DNA from 2 places in the Pelomonas lactea genome. Region 1 is predicted to be linked to the other one. Evidence: riboswitches for the same ligand, from Rfam matches in the RefSeq annotation. Region 1 holds a riboswitch; the other holds the start of a gene.
The links. Region 1 has a riboswitch for cyclic di-GMP ahead of ACG04Q_RS07725 (methyl-accepting chemotaxis protein). Riboswitches for the same ligand answer to the same signal wherever they lie in the genome.

Region 1 (9,804 bases):
GTCGGTCACCACCAGCGAATGCCCGCCCATCGTCGACGCGACGACGGCATGGGCGCCGAACCAGGCCTGTGCCTCGGCCAGCGCGCTTGGGGCGCAGGTCAGCGGCCGCTCGATCATGACCAGCTTGATGGCCGCGATGGTGCGCCCCGGGATGCGCCCCAGCCACTCGGGCGCCACACGCAGGGGCAGGGCGTCCAGCGTCTGCGCGCCGGGCTCCGCGTCGGCCGGCAGCGGCTGCACGGCGGCGTAGCGCGTGAACTCGGCGTGGCGCTCCCACTTCAGCGAGAAATCGCCGCAGCGCAGGCGCAGGAAGTTGGCGGCCAGCGCCTCCTCGGGCAGCTCGTGCTGGCCCGGCAGGCGCCGCAGGTGCGCGTGCTCGTCGGCGCGGCTGACGCCGTCGTTCAGCACGGCAATGTGGATGATGACCGCCGGCAGCCGGATGCGCGCCGGCGGGCGGGCATGCACCTCGTTGTGCAGCGTCAGGCGCAGCGAGTCGTCAAGAGGGAGGATGCTGTCTTCGTGCATGGATCCCAGGCTAGTGCCTAGGGAGGGCACCAGAATGGCTCGATAAAATTGCAGGCTTCGTACATCAGCAGGGCGACCTCTTCCATGCAAGCTTCATTCCCGCCCGTCGTCATCAGCGGCACCGGCCTGTACCGCCCGCCGCATGTGATCACCAATGCAGAACTGGTCGAGGCCTTCAACGCCTACGCCGACCAGCAGAACGCGCTGCATGCCGCGGCAATCGCTGCCGGCGAGCGCCAGCCGCTGACGCATTCCAGTGTCGAGTTCATCGAGAAGGCCTCCGGCATCAAGCAGCGCTACGTCATCGAGAAGGACGGCGTGCTGGACCCGGCCCGCATGTACCCGCGTTTCACGCCGCGTGGCGACGACGAGATCTCGCTGATGGCCGAGATCGCCGTCGATGCGGCGCGCCAGGCGCTTGAGCAGGCCGGCAAGACCGGCGCCGACGTCGACGCCGTGCTCTGTTCCAGCGCCAACATGCAGCGCGCCTACCCGGCCATGGCCGTCGAGATCCAGCAGGCGCTGGGCGCGGGCGGCTACGGCTTCGACATGAACGTGGCCTGCTCGTCGGCCACCTTCGCGCTGGAGCAGGCCTTCAATGCGGTGCGTTCAGGCGCGAGCAAGTGCGTGCTGGTCGTGAACCCCGAGATCACGTCGGCCCACCTGGAATGGCGCGATCGTGACTGCCACTTCATCTTCGGCGACGTCTGCACCGCGCTCATCGTCGAGCGCGCCGACACCGCGACCGGCGCGGACCAGTGGGAGATCCTCGGTACGCAGTTGGCCACACAGTTCAGCAGCAACATCCGCAACAACTTCGGCTTCATGAACCGCGCCGAAGACCGCGACCCCAACGCCCGCGACCTGACCTTCTATCAAGAGGGCCGCAAGGTTTTCAAGGAAGTGGTGCCCATGGCTGCCGCGCACATCGAGGCCCACCTGGGCAAGCTGGGCCTGGAGCCCACGCAGGTGAGCCGCTACTGGCTGCACCAGGCCAACCAGGGCATGAACCAGCTGGTCATCAAGAAGCTTGTCGGCGCCGATGCCGGCAGCGAGATCGCTCCGCTGATCCTGGACGAGTACGCCAACACCGCATCGGCCGGCTCCATCATCGCCTTCCACCACCACCGTGGTGACCTGAAGGCCGGCGATGCGGGCGTCATCTGCTCGTTCGGCGCGGGCTATTCCATCGGCAGCGTCGTCGTCAGAAAACGCTGAGCGTGCCCGCACGGTAGCGGCAGACCGGGTGCTATCGTTGGTGCCGTTAGCCAGAAAGCCCCAGAAAGCCCCAGAAAACCCCCAGGGAGTCTGTCCATGCCAATCCATCCGGGCCGCGTGTTGGCCGCCTGTCTGTTTGCCGCCTGCATGCAGGGTGTCGCTGCGGCCGACTTGCCACGCAAGCAGTTCGAGCTGCGCGTCGAGGAGACGGGCACCCGTTTCGGCCGCGCCGCGATGACGAGCTCGGGCCTGCCGCTGAATCGGCGCTACGCCGAGCTGGACGCCAACGAGAAGGCTGTCGTGCGCGCCAACTACGAGGGCATGCCCGAGGACGACGAGCCACCGTTCCCGGCCGATGGCCTGCTGCCCGTGATGACGACGCTGCACATCGGCGCGGAGCGCGGCTTTCCGAAGGGCAAGCTGGCCATCGTCGTGGACGTGGACAGTGCCGGCAAGGTCCAGCATGCGCAGACCTACGGCAAGGTGGACGCCGATTTCTCGCGCTTCGCTGCCAGCGTGCTGGCGCGCACGCCGTTCAAGCCGGCCGTCTGCGGCGGCAAGCCCTGTGCCATGCAATACGTGATGCGCATCGAGTTCGGCATGCTCTGACGCTGAACGGGCATCGGCTATCGTGCCGGCATGAGCGACCTGACCTTCTTCTGGCACGACTACGAGACCTTCGGCCGCGTGCCGCGGCGCGACCGCCCGGCCCAGTTCGCCGGCCTGCGCACCGACGCCGAGCTCAACGAGATCGGCGAGCCGCTGATGCTGTTCTGCCAGCCGGCGCCCGACTACCTGCCCGACCCCGAGTCCTGCCTGCTCACCGGCATCCTGCCGCAGCAATGCCTGCAGCAGGGCGTGCCCGAGCACGAGTTCGCCGCGGCCATCGAGACCGTGCTGGCGCTGCCCGGCACCGTGGGCGTGGGCTACAACTCCATCCGTTTCGACGACGAAGTCACGCGCCACCTGTTCTGGCGCAACCTCATCGATCCCTATGCCCGCGAGTGGCAGAACGGCTGCGGCCGCTGGGACCTGCTGGACGTTGTCCGCTGCGCCTATGCGCTGCGGCCCGACGGCATGGAGTGGCCCAAGCACGAGGACGGCCGCCCCAGCTTCAAGCTGGAGCACCTGACCGTGGCCAACGGCGTGGCCCACGAGGCGGCGCACGATGCGCTGTCCGACGTACGCGCCACCGTGGCGCTGGCGCGCAAGCTGCGGCAGGCTCAGCCCAAGCTGTGGGAGTTCTGCGTCAAGCTGCGCACCAAGCAGGCGGTATGGGACGAGATCGGCGTGGGCAAGCCCTTTCTGCATGTGTCCGGCATGTACGGCCCGGAGCGCGGCTGCATCGCGCTGGTGTGGCCGCTGGCGCCGCACCCGACCAACAAGAACGAGCTCATCGTGTGGGACTGCGCGGCTGACCCCACCGAGCTGTTGACGCTGAACGCCGCCGCCATCCGCGAGCGCATGTTCACGAAGCAGGAGGCGCTGCCGGAGGGCGTCACGCGCCTGCCCATCAAGACCATCCACGTCAACAAGAGTCCCATCGTCATCGGCAACCTGAAGACGCTCAGCCCGGCGATGGCCCAGCGCTGGGGTCACGACACCGAGGCGCAGCTGGCCCACGCCCGGCTGCTGGCGGAGAAGGGCCGGCTGCTGGACGGGCTGTGGGCCGACGTCTTCCAGCGCGAGCCGTTCGAGGCTGCCGACGTCGACGAAGACCTCTACGGCGGCTTCATCGGCAACGAGGACCGCCGTGCGTTGAACCGCGTGCGAACCACGTCGCCCGAGCAGCTTGCCGAGCGCGCGGCGCAGGGCAAGCTGGCCTTTCAGGACGGGCGGCTGGACGAGCTGGTGTTCCGCTGGCGTGCGCGCAACTTTCCCGCCAGCCTGTCGCCGCAGGAGGCCGAGCGCTGGCAGGCCCACCTCGCGGCGCGGCTGCACGAGGGCGAGGGTGGGGCGCAGACGCTGGCGGCCTTCATGGAGCGCATCGACCAGTTGGGCGAGGCGGCCGACGAGCGTGGCGAGGCCATCCTGTCGGCGCTCTACGACTACGCGGAGCAGATCGCGCCCTAGACCGTGATCTGCAGCATGGTCGAAAGCGGCGACTCCTGCGATAGTCGGGCCGACAAGATCGATGCAGGAGACTCCATGAGCAGCGCCGCACCCGCCCCCGCCGACGATTCCACCGCCGCCCGCCTGCGCGCGCTGCTGGTCCGGGCGCCCACCGCCGTCGCCTTCGTTGCCGGCCAGCGCTTCGAGGTCGTCAGCGAGGAATTCAACCACCTGTTCGGCTTCGGTGACGACACCGACCTGACCGGCCAGGGCACCCGCACCGTCCACACCACGGACCTCGCCCACACGGCCCTGCATGAGCGCGCCGCGGCAGCCTTCGCCGCCGGCCGGCCGCTGGACGAGGAGATCGAGTACGTCAAGCGCGACGGCCACCGCTTCTGGGGCCGGCTGCAGGCCACGCCGGTGCACTGGGAGCATCCGATGGCTGAGGCGCTGTGGATCGTCGAGGACGTGACCACCGCCCGCGCGCAGCGCCTGCAGCCCACGTGGACGGCCAAGCATGATGTCGTCACCGAGCTGGCCAACCGCCGCGAGTTCGAGCGCCGCCTGACCGAGCACGTCGGCAGCCGGCGCAACGAGCCGGTATCGGTGCTGTGGCTGGACGTCGACAAGTTCGGCGACGTCGTCAAGGACATGGGCGCCGAGGTGGGTGACCATTTCCTGTACGGCCTGGGCCAGATGCTGATCAGCAAGGTGCGCGCGTCCGACCTCGTCGCAAGGCTGGAGGAAGACCATTTCGCCATCCTGCTGCCCGACTGCGACCAGCACTACGCGCAGATCATTGCCGAGAAGATCCGCGCCGCCGTCGCAGCCTACCGGCTGCGCTGGGGCTTGCACCGCACGCGCGTGAAGGCGTCGCTGGGCGTCGTGCAGATCCACGCCACGCTGGGCACGGTGGATGCTGTGCTGGGCGCCGGCGCGCTGGCCTGCACGGAGGCCAAGGCGGCTGGCGGTGACAGTGTGCGCGTGTTCGTGTCGGCGGGCGGTTTCGAGGAGCTGGCGGGCTGAATTCACGGTCGCGCGCGTGGTGAGCCCCGGAAATGCGGGGTTTTTCGCCGGATGTTCTAAAGTTCAGCCAGATGCTGCCGATGTATCGGCCAGAGCGCTCAACCGCTGAAATGCCATGAACGTCCCGCTGTCCACCGCCCTGTCCGGCATCTCCGCCGCGAATGAGCGCCTGCGGGCGTCGGCGTCCAACATCGCCAACCTGGCGACAGGCAACCAGTCCCGCCCCAGCGTCGAGCCGACGAACGTGGACAAGGTGCCCGAGCGCGAGATCAACCCGGCCAACGAGGTGGTCGAGCAGCAATCGGCGTCCTATGCCTTCGTCGCCAACCTGAAGGTGCTGCAGACGCAGCTCAACACCACCGGCGCGCTGCTGGACATCAAGGCCTGAGCCTCTTCCCGTAGAGAAAGGGCGCTGCCATCGCAGCGCCCTTTCTCATTTCAGCGGCCCACCTCCCGTGCGCGCCGTCCCCTCGGGCAAGGGGCGGTCAAGCTCAGGCGTCCAGCCGGAAGCTGGCGACGGCGCGGGTCAGCTGCTCGGCCTGCAGGCGCAGGCTCTCGGCGGCGGCCGTGCTCTCCTCGGCCAGCGCGGCGTTGCGCTGGGTCATGTCGTCGAGCTGGCCCATGGACTGGTGGATCTCGACGATGCCCTGGTCCTGCTCGCGCGAGCTCTGGCTGATCTGGCCCACCATGGCCGACACGCGCTGCACCTGGGTGACGATCTCGCCCATGACGGCGCCGGTGCCGCGCACCAGCTCGCTGCTGTCCTGCACCTGCTCGACCGAGCCCTGCACCAGGCCCTTGATCTCGCGGGCGGCCTCGGCGCAGCGCTGTGCCAGCGTGCGCACCTCGCCGGCCACGACGGCGAAGCCGCGTCCCTGCTCGCCTGCACGGGCGGCTTCCACGGCTGCGTTCAGCGCCAGGATGTTGGTTTGGAAGGCAATGCCGTCGATGGTGCCGATGATGTCGGCGATGCGCCGGCTGGAGGCTTCCAGGCGGTCGATCTGGCTGACGGCGCGCTCCACCAGCGCGCCGCCGCGTTCAGCCACCGCGCGCGCCTGGCCGGCCAGCTGGTTGGCCTCGTGGGCATGTTCGGCGCCGGTCCGCACGTTGCCGCTGATCTGCTCGACGCTGGCGGCCGTCTGCTGCAGCGACGAGGCCTGCTCCTCGGTGCGGGCGCTCAGGTCCTGGTTGCCCTGGGCGATCTGCTGGCTGGCCGTGGCGACCGAGGCCACGCTTTCGCGCACGCTGCCGACGATGTCGCGCAGGCCGTGCTGCATGGCGCCCAGCGCAGCCAGCATGTCGGCGGCCTCGTCGCGGCCGCGCGCACGAACGGGTTGGCTGAGGTCGCCGGCGGCCATGCGGCGAGCCTCGCGCACGGCGCGGCGCAGCGGCGCGACGATGGACCGCGTGATGCCCCAGCACAGCAGCCCGCCCAACACCAGCAGCGCGGCGCCGCCCGCCAGCACCAGCAGCCGGGAGCGCTGGTACAGCGTGTCGGCATCGTCGGCCGTCTTGCCGATGCGAGCGATCTCGCGGGTCTTGATCTCGTCGACCTGCTTCATGTAGGCGAGCTGCGACTCGCGCAGGCTGCGTTCGAGCAGCTCGGTGGCCTCGCCCATCTCGCCGGCGCGGATATGCAGCAGGAAGGTGTTCAGGTCGCTCTCGAACTTGTCGCCCAGCAACTGGGCCTGGGCCAGCAGCCGGCGGCCCTCCTCGGAGCGCACGTTGGGAACGATCTCGGCCCACAGGCGCTGGTTGTCCTCGCGGGCCTTGGCAATGGAGGCCAACCAGCCGGTCTGCTTCTGCAGATCGTCGTACAGCAGGATGTTGCGCGTCTGGCGTGCAATCTTGTTGATGTTGTCGGCGACGTTGACCAGGCGCTCCACCTTGGGCAGGCGGTCGTCGCGGATGAAGCGCAGCTGGCCGGCCAGGTCGTGCAGGCCCGTCAGGGCAAGGGCGCACAGCGCCGCCATGGCGAGCAACAGCGCGAAGAAGCTGGCGGCCAGGCGCGGGCCGATCTTGAAGCGGGTCAGCAGGTGGATCATGGGCAGGCAACGGTGGGTTGCCCAGGGCACGGGGGCCCTCGCCCGGCGAGGCAGAGGTTCCGGCGGCTCCGCTGCCATGGGCGGCGCGTTTGCGCTGCCGACAGGCCGGTGGCTTTGCGTATCCGGCTTTCGCACGGACTTGCCCTGGACAGAACTGGAGTGGTTGGCCCCGGCCGCAGTCGGTCGGAGTGATACGAATTCTTACAGCGAAGCAACGGCCCGATGGGTGGACGCTGTGTTTCTAGAGCGGCCACTCCACGGGGCGAAGTTGACGCTGTGCGGAGTTCACGGTCGGTGGCAGGGCTTGCCGGGGATCTGCGAGGTCAGCGACAACGAAAAGCCCGCCGGGCTTGCGCGCGGCGGGCGGGTGCGGTGGGTGTGGGCCAGCGAGCGCCGGCTCGGGCTCAGCAGGTCGGCGCGCTGGCCTTGGCGCCTTCCGCGTATTCCTCGATCTGGTCGAAGTTCATGTAGCGGTAGACGCTGGCCTTGTCGGCGTCGATCACGCCCATCTCCTTCAGGTACTCCTCCTTGGTCGGCAGGCGGCCCAGGCGCGAAGCGATGGCCGACAGCTCGGCCGAGCCCAGGAACACGTTGGTGTTCTTGCCCAGACGGTTCGGGAAGTTGCGGGTGGAGGTGGAGATGACGGTGGCGCCTTCACGCACTTGAGCCTGGTTGCCCATGCACAGCGAGCAGCCCGGCATTTCGGTGCGCGCACCGGCGGTGCCGAAGGCGGCGTAGTGGCCTTCCTTGATCAGCTCGCTCTGGTCCATCTTGGTCGGCGGGGCGACCCACAGCTTGACGGGGATGTCGCGCTGGCCGCCCAGCAGCTTGGCCGCGGCGCGGAAGTGACCGATGTTGGTCATGCACGAGCCGATGAAGGCTTCATCGATCTTGGTGCCGGCCACTTCGGACAGGAACTTGGCGTCGTCCGGGTCGTTCGGGCAGCAGACGATCGGCTCCTTGATGTCGGCCAGGTCGATCTCGATGACGGCGGCGTACTCGGCGTCCTTGTCGGCTTCGAGCAGATCGGGCTTGGCCAGCCAGGCCTCGACCTTCTCGATGCGGCGCTGCAGCGTCTTCGCGTCGGCGTAGCCGTCATTGATCATGTTCTTCATCAGCACGATGTTGCTGGTGAGGTATTCCTTGATCGGAGCGGGGTTCAGCTTGATCGTGCAGCCGGCGGCCGAGCGCTCGGCGGAGGCGTCAGACAGTTCGAAGGCTTGCTCCACCTTCAGGTCCGGCAGGCCTTCGATTTCCAGGATGCGGCCCGAGAACACGTTCTTCTTGCCGGCCTTGGCGACGGTCAGCAGACCGGCCTTGATGGCGTACAGCGGGATGGCATGCACCAGGTCACGCAGGGTGACGCCGGGCTGCATCTCGCCCTTGAAGCGCACCAGCACCGATTCCGGCATGTCCAGCGGCATCACGCCGGTGGCAGCACCGAAGGCCACCAGGCCCGAACCGGCGGGGAAGGAAATGCCGATGGGGAAGCGGGTGTGCGAGTCGCCGCCGGTGCCGACGGTGTCGGGCAGCAGCAGGCGGTTCAGCCAGCTGTGGATGACGCCGTCGCCCGGGCGCAGGGCCACGCCGCCGCGGTTGGAGATGAAGGCGGGCAGCTCGCGGTGGGTCTTCACGTCCACCGGCTTGGGGTAAGCAGCGGTGTGGCAGAACGACTGCATCACCAGGTCGGCCGAGAAGCCCAGGCAAGCCAGGTCCTTCAGCTCGTCGCGGGTCATCGGGCCGGTGGTGTCTTGCGAACCGACCGTCGTCATCTTGGGCTCGCAGTACGTGCCCGGGCGCACGCCCTGGCCTTCCGGCAGGCCGACGGCACGGCCGACCATCTTCTGGGCCAGCGTGAAGCCGGCGTTGGACGCGGCAGGCGCTTGCGGCAGGCGGAACAGCGTGGAGGCAGGCAGGCCCAGGAACTCGCGGGCCTTGGCGGTGAGGCTGCGGCCGATGATCAGGTTGATGCGGCCGCCGGCGCGCACTTCGTCGAACAGCACATCGCTCTTGAGCTTGAACTCGGCCACGGTCTCGCCGTTCTTCACGAGCTTGCCGTCATAGGGCAGCACGTCGACGACGTCGCCCATCTCCAGCTTGCTGACGTCGACTTCGATCGGCAGCGAGCCGGAGTCTTCCTGCGTGTTGAAGAAGATGGGAGCGATCTTGCCGCCCAGCGTCACGCCGCCGAAGCGCTTGTTCGGCACGAAGGGGATGTCCTGGCCCGTGGCCCAGATCACCGAGTTGGTGGCGGACTTGCGCGAGGAGCCGGTGCCCACCACGTCGCCGACGTAGGCGACCAGGTTGCCCTTCTTCTTCAGGTCCTCGATGAACTGCATCGGGCCGCGCTTGCCGTCTTCCTCGGGCTTGAAGGCCGCGTCGGGGCGGGTGTTCTTCAGCATCGCCAGGTAGTGCAGCGGGATGTCCGGGCGGCTCCAGGCGTCAGGGGCGGGCGACAGGTCGTCGGTGTTCGTTTCGCCGGGCACCTTGAAGACGGTGACGGTGATCTTCTTCTCGACTTCCGGGCGGCTCGTGAACCACTCGGCGTCGGCCCACGACTGCATCACTTCCTTGGCCTTGGCGTTGCCGGCCTTGGCCTTGGTGGCGACGTCGTTGAAGTAGTCGAACATCAGCAGGGTCTTCTTCAGGCCCTCGGCAGCGACTCCGGCGACTTCGGCGTCGTCCAGCAGCTCGATCAGCGGGTGCACGTTGTAGCCACCCACCATGGTGCCCAGCAGCTCGGTGGCCTTGGCCTTCGAAATGAGGCCCACCTTGATGTCGCCGTGCGCGACGGCGGCCAGGAAGCTGGCCTTGACCTTGGCGGCGTCGTCCACGCCCGGGGGCACGCGGTGCGTCAGCAGGTCCAGCAGGAAGGCGTCCTCACCCGCCGGCGGGTTCTTGATCAGCTCGATCAGCTCGGCGACTTGCTTGGCGT
Region 2 (9,804 bases), on a different contig from region 1:
CCAGCGCCGGCTGGAGCGCGACGGCGTGGGGGTCGAGATCAGCACCGTCGAGTTCCAGCTGCTGCGCGCGTTGGCCAGCCAGCCCAACCGGCCGCTGGGCCGCGAGAAGCTGCTGACGCTGGCGCACGGCGATGACCATGGCGTCAGCGACCGCAGCCTGGACGTGCAGATCATGCGGCTGCGCCGCCTCGTCGAGACCGACCCCGGCACGCCGCGCCACATCCAGACGGTGTGGGGCCTCGGCTACGTCTTCATTCCCGAGCCCGACGCGCGATGACCTGGGGCCTGTCCACCCTGTTCGGCCGCAACCTGTGGCTTATCGTCGCGCTCATCGTGCTGGGCCAGGTCGTCAATGCGCTGGCCTACGGGCAGTTCATCGCGCGGCCGCGGCTCAAGCAGTCGGCCGAGGCCACGGCGCGCGGCCTGCAGGCGGTGGCCGAGGGCCTGAGCCTGCTGCCGCAGGAGCAGCGGGCCGGCTTCGTCGCCCGCTTCAACGCGCGCGCCGCGGTGGGGCCGGACGAGAAGCGCCGTGCGCGGCCGACGCTGCTGGAGCGCGGCTTCCTGGCCGAGCTGGCGGGGCAGCTGGGGTTGCAGGCGTCGGAGCTGGCCTGGCGCCGCGAGCCCAGCGGGCTGCTGGCCGTGAAGCTGCCCGACGTGCCGTTCTGGCTGGTGGTGCCGTCCGTGCAGCCGGCGCACCGTTTCGCGCGCACCTGGATCATTGCCAGCGCCGTCAGCGGCGCACTGGCGCTGATGGGCGCGTGGCTGATCCAGCGCCGCATCAACCGGCCGCTGGCGCGGCTGGTGGACGCCACGCGCGCCGTCGGCGAAGGCCAGCGCCGGCTCGCGCTGCCCACCGACGGGCCTGCCGAGACGGCGGCGCTGGCGCGCGGCTTCAACGACATGGCCGCCGCGCTGGCCCGCGACGAGGAGGAGCGGCTGCTGATGCTGGCCGGCCTGTCGCACGACCTGCGCACGCCGCTGGCCAAGATCCGGCTGGCCAGCGAGCTGCTGCGCGATTCGATGCCGGCCGGCCAGGCCGACCGTGAGCTGCTGGACACGCTGGACCGCAGCCTGCACGGGCTGGACGGCATGCTGACGCAGTTCCTGGACTATGCGCGCGCGTCGCACCCGGCCGAGCAGGACCTGCCGGCCGTGGACATCGAGCTGCGCGAATTTCTGGCCGAGACGCTGGCGCTGGCGCCTGGCCTGCCGCAGCCCACGCTGGCGCCCGGCCCGGCCGTGCACCGCCGGGCGCGGCCGCAGGCGCTGCGGCGCCTGGTGCTGAACCTGGTCGTCAACGCGCAGACGCATGGCGCGCCGCCCCTTGAGCTGGCCTGCGGCGAGATGGCGGGGGCGGCGTGGATCGAGGTGCGCGACCGTGGCCCTGGCATCGCGCCGGCACGGGTGGAGGCGCTCAAGCGGCCGTTCCAGCGCGGCGACGCCGCGCGGGGTGGCGTGCCGGGCTCGGGCCTGGGGCTGGCCATCGTCGAGCGCATCGCGCGCGCCGAGGGGGCCGAGCTGCAGCTGCTGCCGCGCGACGGCGGCGGGCTGGTGGCGCGCGTCAGCTGGCGCTGATCTTCACGGCCACGGTGCCGGTGCTGGTTTGGCCCAGGTTGTCCTTCAGCGTGATGGACAGGTTGACGGTGCCCGCCACCGGCTTGGGCCAGCTGACGGCGATGCCGCTGCTGCTGGCCGAGAAGGCCATGCCGCTGGGCGAGCCGCTGATGGTGATGGCCAGCGACGTGGCGCCCGGCGCGCTGTAGCCGATGCCGGCGCTCAGCGCCTTGCCGGCCACGCCGCTGAGGCTGGTGGTGGTGAGCTTGGGCGCCGTGCTGGCGGTGGCCGTGGTGCTGGTCGTGCCGGCGGCGGCGTTGCCCAGGCTGGCCCACAGCGCCGTGGCGTTGGGCGTGCCCCAGCCGGTGGGCGTGTCGTAGCCGACCTTGGCCGTGCAGGTGGTGCAGCTGCCGTTGGCGCCGGTGGACACGTCCTTGAACGCGGCGGCATAGGCGGTGGGCACGGCGCCCACCTGCTGGTAGAGCGCCGCGTGCGGCTGGCCCAGCGCCGCCTTGCCCGATGCGGCGCGCTGTGCGTTGGCCACGGCCAGCAGGCCGGCCCATTGCGGCGTGGACAGGCTGGTGCCGCCGGCGCTGATCCAGCGCACCGCGCTCGTGCCGGGCGAGATGACGGCCACGTACTGACCCGAGTTGGGGTTGGCGTTGAAGGCCACGTCGGCCACCGCGCGGCGCGCGTAGCCGGCGATGCTGCCGCTCTGGTAGCTGGGCAGCGCCACATAGGCGCTGGTGCCGCCGCCGGTGCCGCTCCAGGTGGTTTCGCTGCGCGCGCCGCTGCCGCTGTACGCCAGCGTGGTGCCGCCCACGGCCAGCACGCGGCTGGACGCCGACGGCCACGACACCGCCGCACCGTTGTCGCCGGTGGCGGCCAGGTAGCTCATGCCGGCGGTGTTGAAGACGCCGTCGTAGGCCGTCGTCCAGACGCCCTCGGCGGCACCGAAGCTCATGGAGACGACGCCGGGCCCCATCTTGTTGGCCAGCGCGACGGCGTTGGACAGGCTGGCGACGCCGGCGTCCGGCGCCTCGATGAGCACCAGCCGGGCCAGCGGCGCGGTGGCATGGGCCCACTGCACGTCCAGCGCGATCTCGGTGGCCCAGCCGCTGTCGTAGGCCGGCGCGGTGGCCGTCAGGTTGGCACCCGAGCTGTAGGCGACGACCAGCTCGCAACTCGTCTTTGACGCCGCCGCCAGCGGCAGCGCGGCGTTCGCGGCCAGCGTGCGCGTGGTGCAGCCGGGCAGGCCGAACTTGGTGTTGAACGCGGCCAGCTCGGCGGCGATGTTGGGGTCGTGCTTGGCGTTGACGATGTAGATCGTCTGGCCCGCGCCCAGCTGTGCGGCCGTGGCGCCGGCCAGCGCCGGCAGCCCGTAGGCGGCGCGGATCTGCGCGGGCGTGTAGGTGGTGACCGTCGTCGTCGTGGCCATCGGCGCGGCTTCGCCGGTGCCGGCGGCCAGGGCGCGGGGGCGCAGCGCGTCGTCCAGCCCGGCCAGCGTCAGGCCGCGCGTGCCCACGCCGGCTGCCGCCTCGGCACGGTGCGGCTCGGCGCCGTCCACCGGTTCGTCCAGCTGCACGGCGGCGGTGTGGAACTGGGGCAGGGCCTCGACGTCGCTGGCGGGCAAGGCCTCGTCCAGTGCCACGTTGAGCGTGAAGGCCGTCGGCGCGTCCGCCGCCAGCGTCTGGGTGGTGGGCGCGTCGTTGCCGGCACCGCCGCCGCAGGCGGTCAGGGCGGCACAGGCCAGCAGGCTGAGGGTCCAGGAGACGGGGGAACTGCGCATGGCCGGAATCTCGTGCAGGCGAGGGCCACGCCCGACAAGACCCGGCGGTCTTGGCGGCCCCGCTGCCATGGCACCGCAGTGCGTTAGGCCGGAAGCTTTGCGTCCCCGCCTTTCGACGGGTTTGCCCTCAGGGTTGAAAACGATTGGAGTCTAGGGCGGCGACCGGCCGCCGTGTTCACCGCCGTCGCGCGCGGGCGTGACATCTGACGCGTCTCGTGCGCGCCGCGACGCGCTTCGTGCGGGTGCGACGGCGTTTCGCCCGCTGTGGCCGCCGCCGTGCCGGCAGCGCCCCTAGAGTGCCGGCCATGGACACCCCCAACCCCCTCGCCCACGGCAACCGCTTCCAGCGCGCCTACTACCGCTGGGCGCTGCCTTACTACGAGCGCCTCGGCCGGCAGGACGCTGCCCTGCGAGAGCGGGTCGAGCTGGTCGACATCTACCTCTACTCCCGCCGGGGGGCCGGCGTCTGGGTGGGGTGGTGGCTGGTCTACGCGGGGGCCGTGACCTGGTTGCTGGGTCGCGGCGCCGGCTGGGGCGCAGCCTTGCTCCTGGCTGCGCTCGGGTGCGTGGCCGTCACCATCGTGCTGGCCGCAGCAGCGATGGCGCCCAAGGTCACCTTGAGCCGGCTGCTCTGGCAGTCGGGCGGCGGCGTGGCGCTGGGAGTGATGGTGGGCTGGTTGTTGCGGCATGGCGTTGACGGCCTGCTTGACTGGCAAGGCCGGCTGAAACCGGCGCTGTACGGCTTTGCGCCGGTGGTGGTCGGGGCCGCGCTGGTGGTGAGCGTCGTCGCCCGCGCGGGCCGCTTGGCGCGCGATCAGCAACTCGCTCGGCTGCAACTGGTGGCGGAGCGTGATGCTGCCGCCCGCGCCGCCGCCGAGGCTGACCTGCGGCTGCTGCACGCGCAGATCCATCCTCACTTTGTCTTCAATACGCTGGCCACGCTGCAGCACTGGGTGGACCGCCGCGACGAGCGTGCCGGCCCGCTCTTGCGCGAACTCACGGGCTTCCTGCGGCGCAGCACCGAATTGCTCGGGCGCACCACCATAGCGCTGGAAGAAGAGGCGCAGGCCGTGCGCCACTACCTGGCCATCCTCAGCGCCCGGCTGGAGAACCGGGTGCTGGGCGAAGTCACCGTCGACTCGGCGCTGGCCGCTGAGCCGCTGCCGCCTGGGCTGCTGCTGACGCTGGTGGAGAACGCCGTCGAGCACGGCCTGGAGCCCAAGATCGGGGGCGGCCGGGTCTCGGTTGACATAGCGCCGGAGTCGCCAGGCTACTGGCGGATCCGCGTGGACGACGACGGTCTCGGCCTGACCGACGAGGCTCAGGACGCCGTGGGGCTGGCCAACCTCCGCCAGCGGCTGCACCACCATTTCGGCGACCGCGCGCGCTTCACGCTGCAGCGCCGCGCCGACGGTGGCACGCGCGCCGAGATACTCGTTTCCCCATGACACGCATCCTCATCGCCGACGACGAACCCGCGCCCCGCGAGCAGCTGGCCGACGCGCTGGCCCAGGCCTGGCCCGACGCGCAGATCGTGGCCCAGGCCACACACGGCGCCGACGCGTGGGACCAATGGCTGGCCCACGAGCCCGACGTGTGCTTCCTGGACATTCGCATGCCAGGGCTGTCGGGAATCGACGTGGCGCGGCGCATCGCGGGCCGCAGCGCGGTGGTGTTCGTCACGGCCTACGGCGACCATGCGCTGCAGGCCTTCGACGCCGGCGCGGTGGACTACCTCGTCAAGCCGCTGGACCCGGCCCGGCTGGCGCAGACCGTGGCACGGCTGCGCGAGCGCCTGCAGCGGCCCGCGCCGGCGGCCGGTGCGCTGCAGCAGCTGCTGGAGCAGCTGGCCGCGCAGCAGCGCCGCCCGGCCTGGCCTGACACGCTGCAGGCCGGCGTGGGCAAGGAGGTGCGGCTGATCCGCGTCGACGACGTCGTCTACTTCGAGTCCGACGCGCGCTACACCCGCGTTGTCTACCTGGAGGCCGGCCAGCAGCGCGACGCGCTGCTGCGCACGCCGCTGAAGGACCTCATCGCGCAGCTGGACCCGGCGCGCTTCCAGCAGGTGCACCGGTCCACGGTCGTGGCCGCCGCGCAGATCGCCAGCGCCGTGCGCGACGACGACGGCGGCATGGTGCTGCGGCTGCGCGGCTCGGCCGATGTGCTGACCGTGTCGCGCCCCTTCCAGGGCCTGTTCAAGGGGCAGTGATCTCCACGGCAACGCCGCTCAGCACGGCGTTGCCGCTGAGCGGGTCGCGTGCGGCGTCGTCCAGCAGCGCGTTCATGTTGACGCCGGGCCGCTCGCGGGCCACGCCCAGCTGCACGCCGGCCAGGTCGTGCCCCCAGCCGTGCGGCAGGCTCACCACGCCGGGGCTCATGTCGGCGCTGCGCTCGACGCGGGCAATCAGTTCGCCGACGGCGCTCTTCACCCGCGCGAACTCGGCCAGACCCAGTCGGTCGGCGTCGCCGGGGTTCACGAGCAGCGTGCAGCGCTCCGGGCCCTTGGCCAGGATGGGCAGGTTGTGCATCCAGCTGTTGCCTGAGCGCGTGTCGCGGCGGCCGATGAGGCTGAATTCGGGCGCGGGTTCGGCTTTGACTTGAGCCAGGTCGGCCAGGATGCTGGGCGGCGCCAGTTCGATCTTGCCGCTGGGCGTGCGCAGCACTTCCGGGATGCGCGGCGTGAGCGCACCGAGGTCCACGCCGCCGCCGTCCACCGTGCTGGCGGCCTTCACCTTCTTCAGGGTCAGGCCGTCGGGCTGGCGGCCGAACTGGTCGCCGTACGGGCCCACGCGCAGCTGCAGGTCGATGAGGCGCTCGGGGCCGCGCCACGGGTCCAGCGCGGCCAGGATGGCAGGCGTCTGGTCGCCGGCAAAGCGGCGCACGTCGGACGCGATGGCCTCGTCGTCCAGCTGCTGAACATCCACGCCCAGGCCGCGGCCTTCCAGCAGCGCGCACAACTTCAGGATGGTCTGCCACTCCTGCGGCGTGCCGGGTGCGGCGTCGAACACCGGGCCGGAGAAGCGCGCGTGGTTGCGGTGGCTGAGCTGCGGGAAGGCGACGTCGAAGTGCAGGTCTTCCAGCGGCGACAGGCCCGGCAGGATCACGTCGGCATGGCGCGTCGTCTCGTTGACGTAGATGTCCAGGCTGAGCATGAAGTCCAGCCCTTCCAGCGCCTTCGCCAGGCGCGGGCCGCCGGGGGCCGACAGCACCGGGTTGCTGGCGATGGTGATGAGCGCCTTGACCTGGCCGTCGCCGGGGGTCTCGATCTCTTCCGCGAGCACGGTGATGGGCAGCTCGCCGTAGATTTCCGGCGCGCCGGACACGCGGCTCTTGCGCCGGCCCGTCGTCACGCCCTTGCCGCGGCCGGGCTGGCCCTGCGTGTTGGGCGCGAACGCGGCGGCCTTCGCAAACATCGCGCCGCCCTCGCGGTCGAGGTGGCCGGTCAGCACGTTGATGAGGTCCACCAGCCACGAGTTCACCGTGCCGAAGCGCGTCGTGCAGGTGCCGATGCGGCCATAGACGGCGGCGCGCTTTGCTTCGGCCAGCTCGCGGGCGAGGCGGCGCTGCGTCTCGGCCGGGATGCCGCAGCCGGCGGCCGTCACCTCGGGGGCGAAGGGCTGCACGGCGGCGCGCGCGTCGTCCAGCCCGTTGACGTGCTCGGCCAGCCGGCCCAGGTTCACCAGCCCTTCGTCGAACAGCGTGTGGGCGATGCCGGCCAGCAGCAGCGCGTCGGCGCCGGGGCGGATGGGCAGGTGCTCGTCGGCGGCTGCGGCCGTCTCGCTGCGGCGCGGGTCGACGACGACGATGCGCCCGCCGCGAGCGCGCATCGCCTTGGCCTTGCCGCGGTAGTCGGGCACGGTCCACAGGCTGCCGTTGCTGACCATGGGGTTGCCGCCCAGGATGAGCAGGACGTCGCAGCGCTCGATGTCCGGCAGCGGGATGGACAGCCAGTGGCCGAACATCAGCGCGCTGCTGAGCTGCTTGGGCATCTGGTCCAGCGTGGAGGCGCTCATCACGTTGCGCGTGGCCAGCGACTTCACGAGCCGCGGCGTGTAGGCCAGCAGGCTGACCTTGTGCGCGGCCGGGTTGCCGATGGTCAGCGCTACCGCGTCGGCGCCGTGCCGCTCGCGCAGCGGCAGCAGCCGGCGCTCGATCTCGGCGAAGGCCTCGTCCCACGTCGCCTCGACGAAGACGCCGTCGCGCTTGATCAGCGGCGTGCGCAGCCGGTCGGGGTCTTCATGCAGGTCCTTCAGGCTGACGCCCTTGGGGCACAGGTAACCGTGGCTGAACACATCCTTCTCGGCGCCGCGGATGGCGATGACCTTGGCGCCGGCGGTCTTCACCTCCAGCCCGCAGCAGGCCTCGCACAAGGGGCAGATGCGGTAGTGGCTGTCGGGCATGGTGGGTCTCCTGGCGTGGTTCTTCTCGAACCGGCCAGCTTAGCCGTGGCGCCCGCCCCGCGGCCGTCGCGCAGGCGACGGCTACTCGCCGCGCAAGCCCAGCTCGGCCATCTCGTCCAGCCAGCGCGCCACGCCGGCATCGCCCAGGCCGTCCACGCCGCCCACCAGCGTCTCGTGGATGGGGCCGATGCCAACGAAGCCGAGGATGTTGCGCTCCAGCGAGCGCAGCGAATGCGCGCGGAAGATCCAGCGGTAGACCAGCGCCGGCATGCCCATCGTGACGACGACGCGGGCCGAGCGGCCGGTCAGCAGCTTGCGGCCCAGCGGGTTGCCCTCGACCGGCTCAAACGCGAAGCCGCGCCGCGCGATCTGCTCCAGAAAGCCCTTCAGCAGCGCCGGCATGTCGCCCAGCCACAGCGGGAAAAAGAACACCAGGTGCTGGGCCCAGCGGATGTCGTCCTGCGCCGGCTTGAGCGACGCGGGCACCTCGCCCTCCAGCCAGTCCTTCTGCGAGCGCAGCAGCGGGAAGTCGAGCTGGGCGATGTCGATGACGCGCACCTCGTGGCCGGCCTCGCGCGCGCCGTCGGCATAGGCGCGCGCCAGCGCGTGGCACAAGTGGCCGCCATCGGCGTCCGGGTGGGCCTGGATCAGCACGATGCGGCGGGTCATGGGAGCCTCCTTGAGCGAAGCCATCGTCCCGCCGTCGGCCGGCCCGCGCCTTGACGCCCGTCAAGCCGGCGCGCGGCCCGCTACCAGTTGCCGATGCTGGGGTTCACGTAGCTGAACTGGTTGGGCACGTCGGCCGCGAAGTTGGTGTACGAGAACGACATGCTCAGTTCCAGCGAGCTGACCTGGTGCCACCAGCCCAGCGGCAGGAACAGCGTGTCGCCCGGCTCCAGCACCACCTCCAGCACCTGCGCGTCGCGCAGCAGCGGGTAGCGGTGGAAGTCCGGCGCGTCCAGGTCGATGGGGCTGTACACGCCCATGCGGTTATAGAGCAGCGGCGTCTGCAGCGGCGACACGAAGCGCCAGCGCTTGCGGCCGACGACCTGGGTGTGGAACAGCATCAGCGTGTCGTGGTGCAGCGGCGTGCGCGTGCCGGCCGGGCCGAACCAGAACGACGCCGCCGTGTGCAGCAGCGCCGGGTCGCAGATGGGCGGCATGCGGCCGATGTCCTGCAGCAGCGGCAGGAACTCGGGTCGGCGCATCATCTCGTCGTTGGCCGTCAGGTAGTGGTCGTTGGTGGCACCACCGCCGACGACGAGGTCCACGAACGCGGCCACCTTCATGCGCTGGCGTAGCTTCTTCTTGTGCTGCTCGAACAGCGTGTCGGTGTTGCGGCCCACCTGCACGTCCACGTCCAGGTGGCCGAAGCGCTCGCGCAGGTCCGCCGGCGACCAGCGGCCCATCGCGGGCCAGTCCTCGGCGATGTCGGTCAGCACGACCGGCCGGCAGCCGCGCACGTAGCGGGCGATGAACTCGTCGCGCGACACGCCGCGGCGCTTCTCGATGACGCCGTAGCCAGGGTCACCCTGCCACAGCTGCTGCAGGTTGCCGACGACGGACTCGAGCTTGCGCAGCAGCTGCTGGTGGCGGCGGGCGGCCTGGAACACCGGGTCCTGCTCGATCTGCTCGATGGCGGCGCTGCAGGTGGACGGGTTCAGCCCGGAGGCCGTCATCGTCTCCAGCATGGACTCGGGCGAGCAGTTCCACAGCCGGTTGTCGGCCACCCAGCCTAGCCAGTCAGGTGGCAGGTCCAGCAGCGCGGCGGGGCGTGGGCGGGGCGGGGGCTTCAGCGGTGCGAGCGGCATGGTGCGGACGTTAGCCGCAGTGCGCGACACGGGCATGAAGCTCATGCCGGCTTCAGCCAGTCCCTGAGTTGCTGCAGCACCGCCGCGTCGGTCTGCAGCGCCAGGTGGCCCAGGCCGGTGAAGACGGCGGTGTCGGTGAACGCCAGCCGGCGTGCGGCCTCGCGGTGCTGCCCCAGCGCGCTGGCCACGGGCACCAGGCCGTCACCCAGCCAGCGCGCGGGCGCGCCGGTGGGCCGCTTCGCCGTGGTGG

Region 2: linked by a shared signal. The riboswitch ahead of ACG04Q_RS00325 (S53 family peptidase) and the one ahead of ACG04Q_RS07725 (methyl-accepting chemotaxis protein) in region 1 are both predicted to bind cyclic di-GMP.

Annotation. Positions count from the first base shown of each region.
Region 1 is NZ_JBIGHX010000002.1:763,345-773,148, reverse strand. It holds gene ACG04Q_RS07755 (DUF3422 family protein) at 1-525, opposite strand, end outside; gene ACG04Q_RS07750 (beta-ketoacyl-ACP synthase III) at 610-1,743, shown strand; gene ACG04Q_RS07745 (hypothetical protein) at 1,840-2,352, shown strand; gene sbcB (exodeoxyribonuclease I) at 2,383-3,816, shown strand; gene ACG04Q_RS07735 (GGDEF domain-containing protein) at 3,892-4,824, shown strand; gene ACG04Q_RS07730 (flagellar basal body rod protein FlgC) at 4,940-5,212, shown strand; gene ACG04Q_RS07725 (methyl-accepting chemotaxis protein) at 5,316-6,869, opposite strand; cyclic di-GMP riboswitch class I at 6,928-7,023, opposite strand; gene acnB (bifunctional aconitate hydratase 2/2-methylisocitrate dehydratase) at 7,274-9,804, opposite strand, start outside.
Region 2 is NZ_JBIGHX010000001.1:71,825-81,628, reverse strand. It holds gene ACG04Q_RS00335 (response regulator) at 1-277, shown strand, start outside; gene ACG04Q_RS00330 (ATP-binding protein) at 274-1,575, shown strand; gene ACG04Q_RS00325 (S53 family peptidase) at 1,562-3,343, opposite strand; cyclic di-GMP riboswitch class I at 3,393-3,479, opposite strand; gene ACG04Q_RS00320 (sensor histidine kinase) at 3,649-4,791, shown strand; gene ACG04Q_RS00315 (LytR/AlgR family response regulator transcription factor) at 4,788-5,552, shown strand; gene ACG04Q_RS00310 (molybdopterin-dependent oxidoreductase) at 5,539-7,743, opposite strand; gene ACG04Q_RS00305 (NAD(P)H-dependent oxidoreductase) at 7,825-8,412, opposite strand; gene ACG04Q_RS00300 (cupin-like domain-containing protein) at 8,493-9,599, opposite strand; gene ACG04Q_RS00295 (alpha/beta hydrolase) at 9,596-9,804, opposite strand, start outside.